DNA from 3 places in the Micromonospora sp. NBC_00898 genome. Region 3 is predicted to be linked to each of the others. Evidence: riboswitches for the same ligand, from Rfam matches in the RefSeq annotation. Region 3 holds a riboswitch; each other region holds the start of a gene.
What was found. Region 3 has a riboswitch for cyclic di-AMP ahead of OG799_RS26075 (coiled-coil domain-containing protein). Riboswitches for the same ligand answer to the same signal wherever they lie in the genome.
Positions count from the first base shown of each region.

Region 1: linked by a shared signal. The riboswitch ahead of OG799_RS28540 (NlpC/P60 family protein) and the one ahead of OG799_RS26075 (coiled-coil domain-containing protein) in region 3 are both predicted to bind cyclic di-AMP.
Region 2: linked by a shared signal. The riboswitch ahead of OG799_RS01055 (coiled-coil domain-containing protein) and the one ahead of OG799_RS26075 (coiled-coil domain-containing protein) in region 3 are both predicted to bind cyclic di-AMP.

Region 1 is NZ_CP108775.1:5,866,883-5,873,003, reverse strand. Features, by position in the region: gene OG799_RS28550 (NlpC/P60 family protein) at 1-714, shown strand, start outside; gene OG799_RS28545 (N-acetylmuramoyl-L-alanine amidase) at 777-2,807, opposite strand; cyclic di-AMP (ydaO/yuaA leader) riboswitch at 3,039-3,174, shown strand; gene OG799_RS28540 (NlpC/P60 family protein) at 3,188-4,222, shown strand; gene dcd (dCTP deaminase) at 4,265-4,843, opposite strand; gene OG799_RS28530 (pyridoxamine 5'-phosphate oxidase family protein) at 4,922-5,482, shown strand; gene OG799_RS28525 (zinc metalloprotease) at 5,551-6,121, opposite strand, start outside.
Region 2 is NZ_CP108775.1:212,852-218,972, forward strand. Features, by position in the region: gene OG799_RS01040 (5'/3'-nucleotidase SurE) at 1-534, opposite strand, end outside; gene OG799_RS01045 (SRPBCC family protein) at 736-1,233, shown strand; gene OG799_RS01050 (hypothetical protein) at 1,310-1,819, opposite strand; gene OG799_RS01055 (coiled-coil domain-containing protein) at 1,934-2,995, opposite strand; cyclic di-AMP (ydaO/yuaA leader) riboswitch at 2,999-3,130, opposite strand; gene OG799_RS01060 (cation diffusion facilitator family transporter) at 3,274-4,188, opposite strand; gene OG799_RS01065 (HelD family protein) at 4,294-6,121, opposite strand, start outside.
Region 3 is NZ_CP108775.1:5,369,606-5,375,726, reverse strand. Features, by position in the region: gene OG799_RS26085 (helix-turn-helix transcriptional regulator) at 90-419, opposite strand; gene OG799_RS26080 (carbonic anhydrase) at 649-1,320, shown strand; gene OG799_RS26075 (coiled-coil domain-containing protein) at 1,398-2,420, opposite strand; cyclic di-AMP (ydaO/yuaA leader) riboswitch at 2,425-2,555, opposite strand; gene OG799_RS26070 (SHOCT domain-containing protein) at 2,965-3,180, opposite strand; gene OG799_RS26065 (metal-sensitive transcriptional regulator) at 3,321-3,620, opposite strand; gene OG799_RS26060 (heavy-metal-associated domain-containing protein) at 3,735-3,944, shown strand; gene OG799_RS26055 (hypothetical protein) at 3,980-4,945, shown strand; gene OG799_RS26050 (heavy metal translocating P-type ATPase) at 4,960-6,121, shown strand, end outside.

The DNA of each region.
Region 1 (6,121 bases), 500 kb from region 3:
CAGTCCGCGCTCGCCATGAACCGGGTCGGCGACCTGGCCTCCCGCTACTACATGCAGGGTCCGTCCCAGGAGGTCGGCGCTCTGCTGGTCGACGCCAAGCCCGGGACGCTCGCCGAGCAGCTCACCATCCTCGACCGGCTGGCCGCCGAGCAGCGCAAGCAGGTCGCCGGGGTGCTCGCCATCCGCGACAAGTACAACCGCGAGAAGCAGAAGCTGGACGCGCTGATCGCCACACAGGTCAAGCAGCGCGACGAGATGGCGGCGAAGAAGAAGCAGATCGACGCCGAGATCAAGCGGCTCACCGCCTCGCTGCCGAAGACCACGGTGAAGGTGGCGGGCTGTCCGACCATCAACGGCGTGGTCAGCAGCGCCGCGCAGACCGCCATCCGGGTCGCCTGCCAGCAGGTCGGTGACCCGTACGTCTGGGGCGCCACCGGGCCGAACTCGTTCGACTGCTCCGGCCTGACCCAGTACGCCTACAAGGCGGCGGGCATCTCCCTGACCCACTTCACCGGCGCCCAGTGGAACGAGGGCAGGGCCGTCTCCCGCACCGACGCCCGCCCCGGTGACCTGGTGTTCTTCTACAGCGACCTGCACCATGTGGGCCTCTACCTCGGCAACGGCCTGATGGTGCACGCGCCCCGGACCGGCAAGCCGGTCCAGGTGACGCAGGTGAACTACATGCCGGTGGCCGGCTACCGCCGGGTCACCTGATCCGATCCGACGACGAAGGCCCCCGGTCAGCTGACCGGGGGCCTTCGTCGTGCCGCCGGGGACTACTCTGGTGAACCCACCGCCGCCGGCAGGATGAGCACGTCGTCCAGGTTGGCGAACATCACCCGGTGACCGAACTGCATCTGCACGTACTGGTTCTCGCCCCGGACCACGGTCCGGTCGCCGGGGGCGGAGCCGTCGAAGGAGACCGCCCGGTAGTACTCGCCCGGGAGGACGCCGCCGAGTGCGTACCGCTGGCCCGCCGCGAAGGTGTACTGCAACGGCGAGATGGTCTGGTACGGGATGGTGGCCGGGTAGGCCGCCCGCTCCGGGTAGGCCCGGCCGTACACCGGGATGGTGGCCTTGCCCGGCTTGGGCGTCACCACGAAGCCCTGCGCCCACTTGGCCGTGGGGGCCGACGCCGGGTTGAGGAACCAGGCCTTCTGGCCGAGGTACCAGATCGCGGTCCAGTCACCCTGGACCTCGGCGAGGGCGTACGTCTGGCCGGCCGAGGCGCGGGCGCCGTGGTCGGAGATGTACATGGTGTCCGGCGTGCCGTTCGGCCGCAGGCCGCGATCGTTGACCAGCGGGGCGGACTCGCTCGGGGCGGTGTGCAGGATGACCGAGGAGGAGCCGCGCAGCGGGCACGGCACCGCCGGCGGCGTGGGCTTCGGCACGCCGGGCGGCTGCTGGTTGCAGCCGAGGAACGCCGGGCGGTTGGTGGCGTAGTCCGGGTCGATGGTGACCAGGCCGGTGTGCGGCGTGCCGGTCGACTGGAACGGCGCCTTCATCAGGTCGAAGTAGTGCGACCAGTCCCAGTACGGGCCCGGGTCCCAGTGCATCCCGGCCACGTTCCCGGGGAGGATGCCCGGCACGTTGTCGTGGCCCAGGATGTGCTGCCGGTCCAGCGGGATCTGGAAGCGCAGGGCCAGGTGGCGGACCAGCTTGGCCGAGGTCCGGTACATCGCCTCGGTGTACCAGGTGCCGTGCCCGGCGAAGCCCTCGTGCTCGATGCCGATGGACTTGGCGTTGACGTACCAGTTGCCGGCGTGCCAACCGACGTCCTTGGCCTTGATGTGCTGGGCGACGTAGCCGTCCACCGAGCGCAGCGTGTAGTGCCAGCCCAGGTAGGTCTTGTCCTGCACGAGCTTCACGCTCGGGCCGAAGTAACCCTCGGTGTCGTGGATGACGATGTACTCGATCTTCTGCTGGGCGGGCCGCTCGCCGAGGTCGTGGTTGCCGTAGTCGCCGGAGTTCGGGCCGTACTTCTCGTACGGCGCGGGGATCCACTCACAGGCCAGGCGGACCGGGCACTCCAGCCCGTCCGGCCGTTCGGCGCGGCGCAGTCCGAGCTTGTGCAGCCCGGACTCGTCCGGCGTCACCGCGGTGGCGGCGAGGGTGACCCGCTGGCCGTCGTCGGTGGTCCGGCTGGCGCCCTGGCCGATCTGGTCGTACACCTCGTCGGCGAAGGCCGCCGCGGCGTCCTCGGTGTCCGCGCCGGAGTAGCGGGCCACCGCGCCGTACCAGGCCGCCGGGTCGCTGCCGGCGCCGACCGGCGCGGCCAGTTCTTTCTGGTACGACGCCAGCAGCGCCGCCCCGCCGCGGATGTTGGCCGCTGCGTCGGTGCGCAGCGTCTCCTCGGCCGCCCCGGTGAGCGCGGCGGCGGCGTCGAGGGTCTGCAGGGAGGCCTGCGGCAGGAGGTCCCCCGGGGTGGCCGCCGCTGCGGTGTCGACGACCAGGGGCCGGGACTCGTCGCCCCGGGGGTCCTCGTTCTCGTCGACGTGTGCGCTGGACGGCGTGGCGGCGACCTGTTCGGCGTCGGTCAGGTGCATCGGCCCATAGCCGCCGCTGGTGCTGGGCTGGCCGGGGTGGGTGTCCCAGCGGGATTCCAGGTACGACACGCCGAGCAGGACGCTCTCCGGCACGCCGTACTCGGCTGCTGCGGCGGCGTACTGCTGTTGGCGGTCGGTGGGTCCGGTCGGCCCGGCGTCGGGTTCGGCGGCGACGGGTCCGGTGGTGAGGAGAACGGTGGCCGCCGCCACGGCGGCGGCGAGCAGAGCTCGTCTGGTTGGGGGCACTGGCGAACGGAGCATGGAACCTCCAGATCGGGCGGAAGTCACTGCGTGCTCACCCTCGCCCCACGCATGGCGCTGGGTCAATACCTTTCCCCGTGATGATGTTGAGTGAAGGAAACCTTCACCGCGCCGATCGCCGGGAACTTCGGTACGGAGTGTCACGGCGTCGTGGGTTGCGGATCGATAACGGAGATCTCTACTCTGGTCAATCGTCGACCGATGTATGCACCGCCCAACCGGGGTGGTGACGGTCCGACACCGCCGAGTCGCCTCCGGGCGAGCCGGGGAACCAGGTACCTGGGGTGAATCCGCGACACTGCGGTAGGGCGGCTCCCTTCCCGTCCGAACCCGTCAGCTAACCCGGTAGGCGGTCAGCGAAGAAGGAGTACGGAAGCCCGGTGGCACACCATGCCCCGCGGCGACCGTCGGTCCGGTCGGTCGACCGGACGACGGCTGCGCCGCGTCCACGCTGGTCCCGCTTCACCACCGCACTCGCCGCACTGGCCGGCACCGCCGTCATCCTGACCGGCGGCGCCACGGCGGCGCACGCCGACCCGTCGGTCGCCGAGATCGAGCGCCAGATCGACCAGGACTGGAACAAGCTCGAACCGATCATCGAGCAGCACAACGCCACCCGTCAGGACCTCGCCGTCAAGCGGAAGCAGGCCGACGCGCTGGCCAAGCAGATCGCCCCGCTGCAGCTCCAGGTCGACCTCGCCATGGGTCAGGTCAGCGGCCTCGCCGCCGACGCGTACAAGGGCGAGCAGCTGTCGACGGTGAACGCGCTGCTGGGCAGTCGCTCCCCGGCCGACGTGGTCAACAACCTCGAACTGCTCGACCGCTTCGCCCACCGTCAGCAGCAGCAGGTGAGTTCCGTCGTCGAGCTTCGCGACCAGCTGGCCGCCAAGAAGAAGCCGCTGGACGAGATGGTCGCCCAGCTGGCCCGCACCGAGGCCCAGCTCGCGGCGAAGAAGAAGCTGATCAACGCCGAGATCGCCAAGCTGGACAAGCTCCGGCTCAAGGTCTACGGCAACGGTGGCGGCGGCCCGCTGCGGCCCGCGCCCTGCCCGTCCGGCTATCCGGGCGGCCCGGCCGGCATCGCGGTCAAATTCGCCTGCGCCCAGATCGGCAAGATCTACGTCTGGGGCGCCGCCGGCCCGGACCACTACGACTGCTCCGGCCTGACCATGGCCGCCTGGGCCAAGGCCGGCGTGTCGCTCCCGCACAACGCCCGCCAGCAGCACGACGTCACCCGCCGGGTGAGCCGGAGCGAGCTGCGCCCTGGCGACCTGGTCTTCTACTACAGCGACCTGCACCACGTCGCGATGTACGTCGGCGGTGGCTGGGTGGTGCACGCCTCCCAGTCCGGCAAGCCGATCACGATGAAACGCGTCGACGACGGCCAGATCAACAGCTACGGCCGACCGGGCTGATCCGCCGGAAGGGGCTCCCGCGCCATGGGGGCCCCTTCGCCGTCAGCGGGTCGGCCAGGTGCGCCAGTTCTGCCAGGACCGGCTCGGCGTCGGACCGCGCTGCCCCTGGTAGCGGGAGCCGTAGACCGCCGAGCCGTACGGGTGCTCGGCGGGCGAGGAGAGCCGGAAGATGCAGAGCTGACCGATCTTCATCCCCGGCCAGAGAGTGATCGGCAGGTTCGCCACGTTGGAGAGCTCCAGCGTGACGTGGCCGGAGAAGCCCGGGTCGATGAAGCCGGCGGTGGAGTGGGTGAGCAGCCCGAGCCGACCCAGTGAGCTCTTCCCTTCGAGGCGGCCGGCGAGCTGGTCGCCCAGTGAGATCACCTCGAGCGTCGACGCGAGCACGAACTCGCCCGGGTGCAGCACGAACGGCTCGCCCTCGGGCACCTCGACCATCGAGGTCAGGTCGTCCTGCTGGACCGCCGGGTCGATGTGCGTGTAGAGGTGGTTGTTGAAGACCCGGAATAGCTTGTCCAGGCGTACGTCGATGCTGGACGGTTGCACCAGCGTGGGCTCGAACGGCTCCAGCGCGAGCGTGCCCACCTTGATCTCGGAGACCAGGTCGCGGTCGGAGAGCAGCATCCGAACACCATAGCGACCGGTACGGGTGACCTGCGTGTCGGACTGCGCGTTCGTACGTGTGTTCGATAGAATGTCGGCATGGCTTCCTGGTCCGAATTCGCCGCCGACGAGCCCCGCCTCGCCGACGAGATCCGCCTTCTCATGCAGCAGTACGGGCCGGGCTTTGGCTATCTCGCCACGGTCCGCGCCGACGGCGGCCCCCGCGTCCACCCGGTCTCGCCGGTCATCACCGACGAGGGGCTCTTCTGCTTCGTCCTCGACTCGCCCAAGCGCCGCGACCTCGAACGCGACGGCCGCTACGCGCTGCACTCGTTCCCGCCCGAGGAACGCGACGACGAGGCGTACGTGGCCGGCCGCGCCCGGCCGGTCACCGACCAGGCCCGGGTGGCCCGGGTCGCCGAGATCGGCCGGGCCGCGCCGCAGGTCGACTGGCGGCTGTTCGAGTTCACCGTCGACGTGGCCATGCTGACCCGGCGCGACCAGGGCGGCGCGGCCGATCCGGTCGACGGTTCCGCGGCGCCGGCGGTGCAGGTCTGGTTCGATCCGCGGGCGGGCGCGCCCGCGCGCCGGGTCGGCGCCACCGCAACGGAGGGCCGGCGCGGCCGGCACGGGTTCGACACCCGCCGTCCGGCCGCCTGAGGCAGCGGAAACGCCGGTGCCGGCCCCGTCCGAGGACGGAGCCGGCACCGAGTCGCCGTACGGCTGCGTTACGCCGCGCGGTAGGCGTTCCACGCGGTCAGCATGCGGCTCGCCTGACCAGGGGTGAACTGGTACATGCACGAGTCGTAGGTGTAGTCCATGAAGTTTGTGATCGGGTCCAGGCCGGCCGTGGTGCAGGTGTCCCGCCCGGTCGGGCACTGGAACGCCGGCGACGACTCCGCCGGGGTGTCGGAGACGCTGTCACCCGAGCCGGAGCAGCCACCCTGGAAGGTGTGGTAGAGGTTCAGCCAGTGGCCGACCTCGTGGGTGCCGGTGTCGCCCTGGTTGTAGTTGGTGGCGGTGCCACCCGGCAGCGACTCGTTCAGTGCGACGACGCCGTCCATGCTGTCCAGCTTGCGCTTCGGGAAGGTCGCCCAACCCAGCAGGTTGTCGCTGAGCTCGCCCAGGTAGAGGTTGAGCGTGCTCTTGCCGCCCTCCCGCAGCGAGGACTTCATCTGCCGCTCGGCCGTGGAGCCCTGGACAATCGGGTACCAGGCGGCGTTGGTCACGTGGTGGACCTTCTGCAGCTGGAAGCTGAACGCGGTCGGTGCGCCGCCGGTCGCACCGGCGTAGGCCTTG
Region 2 (6,121 bases), 2.2 Mb from region 3:
GTCGGTGCCGGGCTGGACGGCCTGCCCGGGCTCCTCGAGTGAGGTACGCACGAACCCGTACCCCGACTCGGCGACCGTCATCTGCACCTGGCCGAAGCTGGCCAGGGTCCCCTTCCGTACCTCGCGCAGCCGGCCGTGCGGCAGGTCGGGCGCGTTGACGTTGAGCACGCTCTCCACCGGCCCGGCCAGCAGTCGGGGCAGCAGGGCGAGGGCCACCCGGGCGGCGGTGGACCAGTGCCGCTCGGCGTCGCGGACCCGGGCGGCGGCGGCCACCGCGGCGCCGCCGCTGGCCGCCGTGGCCTCCCCGGCGGAGAGCACGTCGAGGGAGACCGCCATCGCCCGGCAGCCGTTCGCGGCGGCGGTGAACGCGGCGCCCACGGTGCCCGAGTGCAGCACCGCGCGGCCGGCGTTCGCACCCCGGTTGATCCCGGAGAGCACCACGTGCCCCTCCCGCTCCACCGCCGTCCGGGCCAGCCAGCCGATGCCGGGTGCGGCCATCCCGTCGTCGTTGGTGACCAGCACCCGCAGCGTCATCGTTCGGCCGCCCGCCGGCCAGGTCCACCACCACCCGGCTGCCGTTGGCGCCCAGGTCGGCGGCGAACCGCCGGTACAGGTCGGCCGGTCATCCGCCGTACCCGTCCATGCGCGCCGCCTCCTCGAATCCGGAGGCCCGGATTCCCCGCGCGCCCCGCGTCATGCGGAGCGTTGCCAGCCCGCTCCAGGTACGGGACGATCGTGCGGACCGCCGACGGCGAGGGGGACGGTGTGCTCAGCCGCGAGACGTTCAGCTACACCGTGCAGGCGCGCTGTACGCGGGCCGAGGCGGTCGCGCTTCTCGGCGACCTGAGCCGCCAGGGTGAGCTGCACCCGCTGATCGTCGGCGTGCGCCGGCTGCCGCCCCACCCGGGCGCCCTGGCCAGCTACGCGATCACCGACCGGCTGGCGGTCGGGCCGCTGCGCTTCCCGGTCACCTACCAGGCCGACGTGCTGATCGCGAGCGAGGACGAGGTGGTGACCGTAGCCCGGCAGCGCCCCGCCACCACCGTCCGCAACCACACCCGGCTGCGGGACGAGCCGGGCGGCGTGACGCGGATCGACGTCGAGATCACCCTCTCCGCGCCGGCGCCCCTGTTCGGGTACGCCTTCCGGCAGGCCCGGGCGGCCCACCTCGGGCTGGCCAGCCGGCTCGGTGCGGCGCTGGACCGCGGCCCGGACGCCCCCGCCGAGAGCTGACCGCCGGCACGGCCGGCCGCGTCCGCCCGGGCTGACCCGTTGGCTGCAGCCCGGGTCGCGGTCCGACGGCGGTCGGTCAGGACCGGGGCGCGGCGGCCGCCGGGCGGCGGCGGGCCGGGGTGGCGGGGCGCAGCCGGCCCCACGGCTTGTAGGTGGAGAGCACGGTGGCGATCAGCAGCAGCGTGCTGGAGACCGCTGGGGCGACGACCAGGTCCACCCGGTGGTGGGTGGAGGCGGCGGCGCCCAGCGCGCCGAGCTCCCGGATCCGGGGCGTCAGCAGCAGCAGGACCAGGCCGAGCATCACGGTGGTGAGCGCGAACTTGACCAGCACCCACCGCCAGCGCAGCAGCCCCCACGGGGTGAGCAGCGAACTCACCACCCCGACCAGCCAGACCACGACGCTCAGCGGCGCGAAGAGGTAGGTGACGACCAGCCCCGCGGTGGGGTAGACCACCGCGGGGTCGGCGCCGCGCAGCCCGGCGACGCCCAGGGTGAGCAGCACCAGGTCCGCGCCGAGCCAACCCAGCGCGGTGACCAGGTGCAGGGTCAGCAGGGCCTTGCGGCTGGCGGGGGCGAGTCGACTCATGCCGACCATGCTGGTCCGGCGGCCCGGCCGCGTCGTGGGGCCGGCGGCGACATCCGGCGTACGTCGGCGGACGTAGCCGGGGTGGCCCGTGCGGCGACGGGCCACCCCGCTCGCTCAGTAGACCGACAGGTGCACGTGGTTGGTGTGGTCGCTGGACGGGTCGCCGTTGCCCCCGCTGTACGCCTTCCAGCCGCTGCTGGGCAGCCAGATCTGCTTGAACCAGATCACGTAGAGCACGGCCAGCGCGTCGGCGTTGCGGATGAAGTAGGCGGACAGGTTGTTGCCGTACGTCCGGTCGCCGCCGGTGGCGACCCCGCCGAAGCCGTCGGACTGCGCGGCGAAGTCGCACGCCCGGCCCTTGGGGTGCTCACCCGACCCGCTGGGCCGGTGGCAGGAGACGTACCGGGTGAACCCGGCCGCCTTGGCCTGGTTGAGCGCGTGCAGGGTGCGCGGGGTGATGCAGCCGTCGGCCGGGGTGGGGTCGTCGACGCTGCACGACTCGGGCGGCCAGGAGCCGTCGGAGTTGCGCGGTGCCGGGGTGGCGTTCGCGGTGGACGTGCCGCGGGCCGAGCCGCCGCTGCTCGCGCGGTCGTTCGCCACCTCCAGCGCGCGCTCGGCCTGCTGCTTGCGCTTGGCCATCACCGCGACCTGCTTGCGCTGTTCCTGGATCTCGGCGTCCAGCGCGGTCCGGGTGGTCGTCGCCCGGTCCCGGGTGTCGATCAGGTCGCGCAGCGCCCGGTCCTCGTGGGCGGCGACCTGGCCCAGCGCGGCGGCGCGGTCCAGGAAGCCTTCCGGGCTGTCGCTGTTGAGCAGCGCCCCAGCGGTGCCGAGCCGTCCGGTCCGGTACGCCACGCCGGCGATCTCGCCGACCTTGGTGTCGCGGACGCTCAGCTCGGCGTTGATCGTGGTGAGCTGGTCGGTGAGCTGCTTCTGCCGGCCGACCGAGCGGGCCAGCGCGGCCTTCGCGTCCAGCCAGCCCTTGCTGGCCGCGTCGAGTTGGGCGCGCAGCGCCGGGGTGCCGCCCTCGTCGTCGCCGGGAGCGGCGGCGAGCAGGCCGGCCCGGGGCGCCGCCGAGGCGGGGCCGACCGGCACGGCGGCGACGCCAAGCGCGAGCGTCGCGACGAGCAGGGCCGCCAACCGGGCGGCCGTCCGTCGTACAGGTGCCACTGCTGGCATTCACTTTCCTTCCGTCAGCCGCCGACCGGGTTAGCTGACGGGTTCGGGACGGAAGATCCCTACCGCTGGCGCGGATGCACCCCACGAACATGGTTCCCCGGTTCGCCGCGGGCGGCGATTAGGCGGCGGCCACCGCAGGCGCCGGAGGGCGCCGCCCGGCGGAGGCCGGGGCCGAGCCTACCGGTGGTGCTCCGGCTCGGCCCGGTGAGCGAAGGCCGCAGCCGGGAGCAAAACCGGCATTAGCGCACAATACCCACTTTGATTTAAGTTTGTCCTAACTACCACTCGACCGCACCACAAGCCCCGGATGACGCTCCGGGCTCGATCTGCAACGTGGCGTGGTCGATCCGGAAGTCCTCGTGCAGGGCCGCCCGCGCGGCCGCCAGCACGGTGCCCACCTCGGCGTCCGGCGCCATGGTCAGGTGTGCCGAGGCCACCTCCATGCCGGAGGTCAGCGTCCAGACGTGCAGGTCGTGCACCTCGGCGACGCCGGGCACCGCGGCCAGCCGGTCGTGCACCGCGGTCACCTGGAGGTGCTCCGGGGCGGCCTGCACGAGGATGCGCACCGCGGCCCGCCCCAGCCGCCAGGTGCGGGGCAGGATGAACAGCCCGATCGCGACCGCGACCAGGGGGTCCGCCCACCACCAGTCGGTGAGCGCGATGACCAGCGCGGCGCCGATCACCCCGAGCGAGCCGAGCAGGTCGCCGAGCACCTCCAGGTACGCGCCGCGCAGGTTGATGCTCTCCTGCGCCCCGGTACGCAGCAGGGCGAACGCGGCGATGTTGGCCAGCAGGCCGAGCACCGCCACCGCGAGCATGGGACCGGCGAGGACCTCCGGCGGCTCGCCGAACCGGCGTACCGCCTCGACCAGCACGTAGACCGCGACCGCGCCGAGCAGCACCGCGTTGGCCAGGGCGGCCAGCACCTCCAGCCGGTAGAGCCCGAAGGTGCGCTGCGGGTCGGTGTCGGCGTGCCGGGTGGCGGTGATTGCCGCGAGGGCCATGCCGATGCCCAGCACGTCGGTGAACATGTGCCCGGCGTCCGAGAGCAGGGCCAGCGAGCCGGTCGTGAAGGCGGCGACCGCCTCGACCAGCATCAGGGCGGTGAGCAGCCCGAACGCGGCCCAGAGCCGGCCCCGGTGGCGGTACGCGGCGTTGGTCACCGCCCCGCTGTGGTCATGACCTGCGCCCACGCCCACACCCTTTCGCCCTCGCCCCGGCCGGGCCCAATCTATGTTCACATCGCTATGTATGCAACTGAGCGGCCGGCATCCGCCCCCTCGCGGTCGAAGCCCCGCTCAGCCCAGCGGGTCGACGGTGGTGAGCCGCTGCGTCGCCCGGGACAGCGCCACGTACAGGGTCCGTACGCCGGAACCCGGATCCGCCCGGATCTCGCTCGGCGCGACCAGCACGACCCCGTCGTACTCCATGCCCTTGGCCTGCAGGCTCGTCACCACCTGGAGCCGGGAGCCGCCCAGGTCGCCGAGCCAGCCGGCCACCTCGTCCCGGCGCGGCACCGGCGTGATCACCCCGACCGTCCCCTCCACCTCGGCCAGCAGGGTCCCGGCCGCCGCCACGGCGGCCGTCGCCAGTTCGGCGGCCGGCACGGTCCGCTCGACCGGCTCGACCCCGGTGGAGCGCACCGCGGTGGGCAGCGGCAGGTCCGGGTAGAGCCGGCGGATCTCAGCCGCCGCTACCGCGAAGATCTCCGCCGAGTTGCGGTAGTTGGTGGTCAGCGTGAACTGGTGCCGGCGGCGGCGCCCCAGCGCCTGGTCGCGGGCCCGGGTCAGCTCCTCCGGATCGCCGGTCCAGGCGGTCTGCGCCGGATCGCCCACCACCGTCCAGGAGGCCAACCGGCCGCGCCGGCCGATCATGCGCCACTGCATCGGCGAGACGTCCTGCGCCTCGTCGACCACCACGTGCGCGTACTCCCGGTAGTCCTCCGGCCGCTCCCGGGCCGCGGCCCGGGCGGCCCGCTGCCGGTCGGCGAAGGTGGTCAGCTCGCGGACCCCGCCGGCGAGCTGGAACGGGTCACGCTTCGCCTTCGCCGGCCGCATCGGCTTGCCGAGCAGCGCGTCCAGTTCGTCGAGCAGCGCGATGTCCGCGATGGTCAGCCCCGCGGTGTCCAGGCTCCGGTACGCCTCCGTCAGCAGCCGGATCTCGCTGCCGGCGAGGATGCCGCCGGCGTACCGGCGCAGCCGCTCCGGCCGGGCCAGCCAGCCGAGCACGTGCCGGGGGTGCAGCCGGGGCCACCAGGCCTTCAGGAACTCCCGGAACTCCGGCCGGTCGATGATCTCGTCCTCGAAGGCGCGCTGCTCCGGCAGCCGGCCGACCCGCAGCTGGCGAGCCTGGGCGTACAGCGTCGCCAGGACCCCGTCGAAGCCGGCCCGGCGCACCTCGTTGCGGCGCGCCCCCCGGGGCAGCGCCCGGTCCCGGATGCCGTCCAGCTCCCGGCGCTCCAGCCGGAGCAGCTCGCCCCGGTAGAGCAGCCGCAGCTCGGCCGGCGCGTCCGGCACGGTGTCCCGGACCGCCCGCTCCAGCACCCGGCGCATCCGCAGCGACCCCTTGACCGCCGCCACCTCCGGCGGGTCCGTCCGGGTCGCCGACATGCCCGGGAAGAGCGAGCCGAGCGAGTGCAGGGTGGCCGTCTCCTCGCCGAGCGAGGGCAGCACCGAGGCGATGTACTCCACGAAGACACTCGACGGACCGACGACCAGGATGCCGCCGCCGGCGTACCGGCTGCGGTCGGAGTAGAGCAGGTACGCCGCCCGGTGCAGCGCCACCGCCGTCTTGCCGGTGCCCGGGCCGCCGGAGACGATCGTGACGCCCGAGCCGGGGGAGCGGATCGCCTCGTCCTGCTCCCGCTGGATGGTCGCGACGATGTCCCGCATGCCGCGCCCGGTGGCCCGCGACAGGGTGGCCAGCAGCGCCCCGTCGCCCACCACCGCCATGTCCGCCGGCGCCGACTCCGGGTCCAGCAGGTCGTCCTCGATCCGGGTCACCTTCTCGGCCGAGGACTGGATGGTGCGCCGCCGCACCACGCCCATCGGCTCCGCCGGCGTCGCCTGGTAGAAGGCCGCCGCGGCCGGCGCCCGCCAGTCCACCACCAGGGTTTCGGCGTGCTCG
Region 3 (6,121 bases):
GCGGTGAGATTACCGTCGCGGCGCCCGTCGCGCGGTGACGGGAGCGCCCGGCCGCCCGGGACCCGCTGCCGTGTCGCGGGACGGTCGGGTCAGGACCCGGCGGCGGGTTCGGCGGTGAAGAGGGCGAGCAGGGCGCCGACCTGCTGGTCGGCCTCGGCCGGGTGGCGGAAATGGCCGCTCGGGTTGATCGTGTACTCGTTGCGCCGGCCCACCCGGGTGCGGCGCAGGTAGCCGCCCGCTTCCAGGTCGGCGACGATGGCCTGGGCGGCCCGCTCGGTCACCCCCACCTCGTCGGCGACGTCGCGCAGCCGGGCGGTGGGGTTGCGTGCGATGGCCAGCAGCACGTGCCCGTGGTTGGTGAGGAACGTCCAGTTCCGGCTGCTCCCGTTCTGGCCTGCTGTCGTCGCCATGTGCGTCATCGTATGGCCCTTCGTTCGGGTTTCTCGGCCCTGCCTCGCCCGGGCGGCGCGGGGGCGGCCCGGCCGCGGTGGCCGTACTCGTCCCGCGGTCAAGTCCCACTCAACGTATGAAATCCGTATCACGTAAATCTTGACGTACCTTTGCCTGCGTGTGACGGTTGGTGGCGAGGCCGCCTCCGCCGCCGGCCGGGCTGACCAGGTCGTTTCGCGCGAGGACGAGGTGAGGTAATTGACCCCGACCACTCCGGAGCAGGCGCTCGCCGAGCTGCACGCCGGAAACCAGCGGTTCGTCACCGGCGTCCCGCGCCACCCCAACCAGGACGCCGGCCACCGGGCGGCCGTCGCCGACGGTCAGCACCCCTTCGCGGTGGTCGTCGGCTGCTCCGACTCCCGGCTCGCCGCCGAGATCATCTTCGACCGTGGGCTGGGTGACCTCTTCGTGGTCCGGACCGCCGGCCACACCACGGGCCCCGAGGTGCTCGGCAGCGTCGAGTACGCCGTCACGGTGCTCGGCACGCCGCTGGTGCTGGTGCTCGGGCACGACTCCTGCGGCGCGGTGCAGGCCGCCCGGGAGGCCGTCACCACCGGCCGGGCCCCCGGCGGCCACCTCGGCGCGTTGGTCGACGCCGTGGTGCCCAGCCTGCGCCGGGCGGCGGCGGAGGGCGTAGAGGAGATCAACGGGATCGTCGACATCCACATCGCGCAGACCGTCGAGGCGCTGCTGGCCAACTCTTCCGTCCTGGCCGCTGCGGTGGCCGCCGGGCGGTGCGCGGTGGTCGGCATGTCGTACCGGCTCAGCGCGGGCGAGGCGCGGACGGTGGCCACGGTCCCGGCGGGTGCGGCAGCCGCGCCGCCACCCGCGCAGGTCGAGCGCGCCGCGCCGACCACCGTCGGCGGCTGACCTCCCTACGATCACGACGGCCGAGGGGCCGCCCCGCGGTTCGGCGGGACGGCCCCTCGGCCCGGTTGCCTCGTCGGTCAGAGCAACGACATGTGCACGTGGTCGGTGTGGTTGGACGGCCCGCTGTAGGACTTCCAACCGGTCGCCGGGAACCAGATCTGCCGATTCCAGATCACGTAGTAGATGCCGAGCCGGTCCGCGTTGCGGATCAGGAAGGCGGCGACGTTGTTGCCGTACATCCGGGTGTCGTTGTTGTGCCAGGGGGCGAACCCGCTGTTCTGCAACGACCAGTCGCAGGCCCGGCCCTTCGGATGCTCCCACGGCCCGCCGGGCCGGTAGCAGCCGACGAACCGGTTGAAGCCGGCCCGCTTGACCTCCTTGTACGCGTGCAGCGTCCGAGGCGTGATGCAGCCGGAGGTGGTGGGGTCGTTCTCGCTGCACGACTCGGGCTTCCAGTCCCCGTCGGCGGTGCGACCGGGGCCGATCCGGGCGACCGGCGAGGTGGCCGAGACCAGGCCGCCGGTGAAGCCCTTGCCGCCGACCAGGGCGAGCGCCTTCTCCGCCGCGTTCTTCTCCCGAGCCATCGCGTTCGTCAGCGTCTGCTGCGCGCGCACCTCGGCGTCGAGTGCCAGCTTGGCCTGCTCGGCGCGGGTCTTGGCCGCGTTGACCTCGGCGAGCTTCTGCGCGTTGACCATGTTCAGCTCGTCGAGGGCGGCCGCCCGCCGGACGAACGAGTCCGGGGTGTTGCTCTCCAGCAGCACGGCCACCACGCCGATGCGGCCGGTCCGGTACGACTGCGCCGCGATCTTGCTCACCTGCGGGCGCATGGCGTCCAGCTGACTCTGCGCCGCGCGTACCTCCACCGCCAGTTGGAGCTGGTGTTGCTTCGACTGCGCCAGTTTGGTCTTCGCCTGCACGTAGCCGCGGTTGGCCGCCTCGATGGCGTCGGTGATGAGCATCGGCTCGCCGTCCTCCGCGTGCCCCGAGGGGGTGGGGGGCGTCGTCGGCGCCGCGATCGCGGGGGCGGGGCCGACGACGACGGCGAACGCGGCGAGCGCGGCCACGACGGGTGTCAGCCAGCGGCGCAGGGGTGCCGTCACAGTGTTCCCTTCCGTCGACCGCCGACCGAGTTAGCTGACGGGTTCGGGACGGAAGTGGCCCCTACCGCTGGCGCGGATTCACCCCAGGTACCTGGTTCCCCGGTTCGCCGTACGGCGATTGGGCGGCGGCACCGCAGGCGCCGCTGCGCGCCTTCGGCGGTGACCGGCAGCGAGGTTACCCGAGAGGCGTGCCGAGGATCTACGTCCGTAAGCCGACTAAAGCGGTAATTCGACGGCCAGTGCCGTGACCAGCATCGCGTTTGGCGCGGACGGTCACGCTGCGGAGTGTCGCCGTACGGCGTCCGTGCTCGTCTGCGGTCCGGTCCCGCCGCCGGGTGACCCCCGCCGCCCACCCGGGCCGGCGCGAGGATCGGTTGGCCCGCGGAGGCCCGCCCCACCCAGCGGTGGGGAGTCGCTCGCCCAACAGGCGCGGATTCACAACACCCACCGCAAACCCGGCGCCGGGGCCGTGCGCGGTCCGGGCGCCCGGCGGCCTCGGTCGGCCCGGCGCCCCGGGGTTGCGGTGCCGGCACGGCGGCGTGGGTCAGGCCAGGCCGGCGCGACGGCGCCGGTACTCCTCCTCGTCGATCTCGCCACGGGCGTACCGGTCGTCGAGGATGCGGCGGGCCGAGGAGGTGCCGGTCCCGTCCCGGCCGCCGCCGGTCAGTCGGACCACCAGCCACACCAGCAGCACCAGGACCGCCAGCCCCACCAGCGACCAGATCCACATCCAGCCCATCATCGGGCCGTTCCGCATCATGGCTGCCCTCCCCGTCGTGCGAGGGTCGGCCGGTCCGACGCGCCGAGGGCTCCGGTACCGGTCGCCACCTCGACCTTACGGTGGGCGGGGCGCGGCGGAGCCGGGTCGAAAGGACCCGGCGCACGGGTCGCAGGTCCCGGTCAGCCGCGCTTCATCAGCCGGCCGACGGCGGCCATCATCTCGCTGGCCATCTCGTCGGCCCGCCCCTCGGCGGCGCCCTCGTGCATGCAGTGCCGGGCGTGCCCGTCGAGCAGGCCGAGGCCGACCTTGTCCAGGGCGGCCTGGATGGCGGAGATCTGGGTGAGCACGTCGATGCAGTAGCGGTCGTCCTCGACCATCTTCTCGATGCCGCGGACCTGGCCCTCGATGCGGCGGAGCCGGGCGAGGAGCTGGTCCTTGCTGGCGGTGTAGCCCCGGGTCGGGGTCGTCGGTGCGGTCATGAGGTCCAGGATAGCGTACCCCTCGGGGGTATGGTACGGTCCCATCGTTGCCGATACCCCCACCGGGTACAGGTAGCGGAAGAGTAGGCTGAGCACGGCGGAAGGGGAGTTGCGATGGTCACCACCACCTACCAGGTCCAGGGCATGACCTGCGGGCACTGCGTCAGCTCGGTCAGCGCCGAGGTGGGCGCGATCCCGGGCGTCAGCGACGTCCAGGTGGACCTGGCCTCCGGGCAGGTCACCGTCACCAGCGAGAGCCCGTTGGACACGGACACCGTCCGCGCCGCCGTGGACGAGGCCGGCTACGACCTCGTCGGGGCGTGACGGGTCTGAGGACCCGAAGGAACCGAGGTACCACGATGAACACGGCGACGAAGCTGAGCGGCTTCGCCCTCGGCCTCGCGGCGGTGTTCGGCGCGGCGTACGGGGTCGGCCAGGTGGCCGGCCCCGACACCCCCGCCGCCACCAGCCGCCACGATGCCACCGACGCCGGTCACACCGACGGTGACCATCCGGCCGGCGCCGCCACCACCGACCACCTGCCCGGCGGACTGCTCGTCTCCGACCGGGGCTTCACGATGCAACCGATGACCGCACCCGCCGGGGAGTTCGCCTTCCGGATCACCGGCCCGGACGGCGCGCCGGTCACCCGGTACGACGTGGCGCACGACAAGCGGATGCACCTGATCGTCGCCCGCCGCGACCTCTCCGGCTTCCGGCACGTCCACCCGGAGCTGGTCGCCGACGGCACCTGGCGGGTGGCCTCGCCGCTCGCCGGCCCCGGCGTCTGGCGGGCGTTCGCCGACTTCACGCCGGCCGGCGGGCAGCCGCTGACCCTCGGGGTCGACGTCACCGTCCCCGGTGCGCTGGACGCCCGGCCGCTGCCGGCGCCGGCCGCCAGCACCACCGTCGACGGCTACACGGTCACCCTGGCCGGCGCGCCGCAGCCCGGTCGCACCGCCGAGCTGACCCTCACCGTCAGCCGGGACGGGAAGCCCGTCACCGACCTCCAGCCCTACCTCGGGGCGTACGGGCACCTGGTGGCGCTGCGGCAGGGCGACCTGGCGTACCTGCACGTCCATCCGGACGGCGCACCCGGCGACGGGCGCACCCCGGCGGGGCCGGCGGTGACCTTCTACGCCGAGGTGCCCTCGGCCGGCAGCTACCGCCTCTACCTGGACTTCCGGCACGGCGACGCGGTGCACACCGCCGAGTTCACCGTCGTGGCCGGCGACCCGGGCGCACCGGCGACCAGCGCGCCGGCCGCCACCACCGCACCGACCGCCGACGCCGGGCACGGCGAACCCGGTCACGGGCACAATTGACAGGAGGTGCCGCGATGACATCGACCGCCAAGTCCCTGCCGGTCGCGCCGAATCTGATCGAACTCGCGATCGGCGGCATGACCTGCGCCTCCTGCGCCGCCCGGATCGAGAAGAAGCTCAACCGGATGGACGGCGTCGAGGCCACCGTCAACTACGCCACCGAGAAGGCCACCGTCCGGTACGCCGACGAGATCAGCCCGGCCGACCTGATCGCCACCGTGGAGAAGACCGGGTACACGGCCGTCGTACCGCCCCCGCCCGCGTCGGCCGGGACGGAAGCCGTCGCCGAGCCGGTGGACGAGCTGCGCGGGCTACGTACCCGGCTGTGGATGTCGGTGGCCCTCGCGGTGCCGGTGGTCCTGCTGGCCATGGTGCCGGCCTGGCAGTTCGACTACTGGCAGTGGCTGTCGCTGACCCTGGCCGGCCCGGTCGTGGTCTACGGCGGGCTGCCGTTCCACCGGGCCGCGTGGATCAACCTGCGACACGGCGCGGCCACCATGGACACCCTGGTGTCGCTGGGCACCCTGGCCGCGTTCGGCTGGTCGCTCTGGGCGCTCTTCCTCGGCGATGCCGGCATGCCCGGGATGACCCACCCGTTCCGCTTCGACATCACCCGCACCGACGGCGCCGGCAACATCTACCTGGAGGCGGCGGCCGGGGTGACCGTCTTCATCCTCGCCGGCCGCTACTTCGAGGCCCGCTCCAAGCGGACCGCCGGCGCCGCCCTGCGCGCCCTGCTGGAACTGGGCGCCAAGGACGTCGCGGTGCTCCGCGGCGACCAGGAACTCCGCGTCCCGGTCGACCAGCTCGCGGTGGGGGACCGGTTCGTGGTCCGTCCCGGCGAGAAGGTCGCCACCGACGGCGTGGTCGAGGAGGGCAGCTCGGCGGTCGACGCCAGCATGCTCACCGGCGAGTCGGTGCCGGTGGAGGTCCGGCCGGGTGACACCGTGGTCGGCGCGACCGTCAACGCGGGCGGCCGGCTGGTCGTCCGGGCCACCCGGATCGGCGGGGACACCCAGCTCGCCCAGATGGCGAAGCTGGTCGAGGCGGCGCAGACCGGCAAGGCGGTCGTGCAGCGGCTCGCCGACCGGATCTCCGGGGTCTTCGTGCCGATCGTGATCGCCCTGGCCGTCGGCACCCTCGGCTGGTGGCTCGGCACCGGGGCGGGGCCGACCG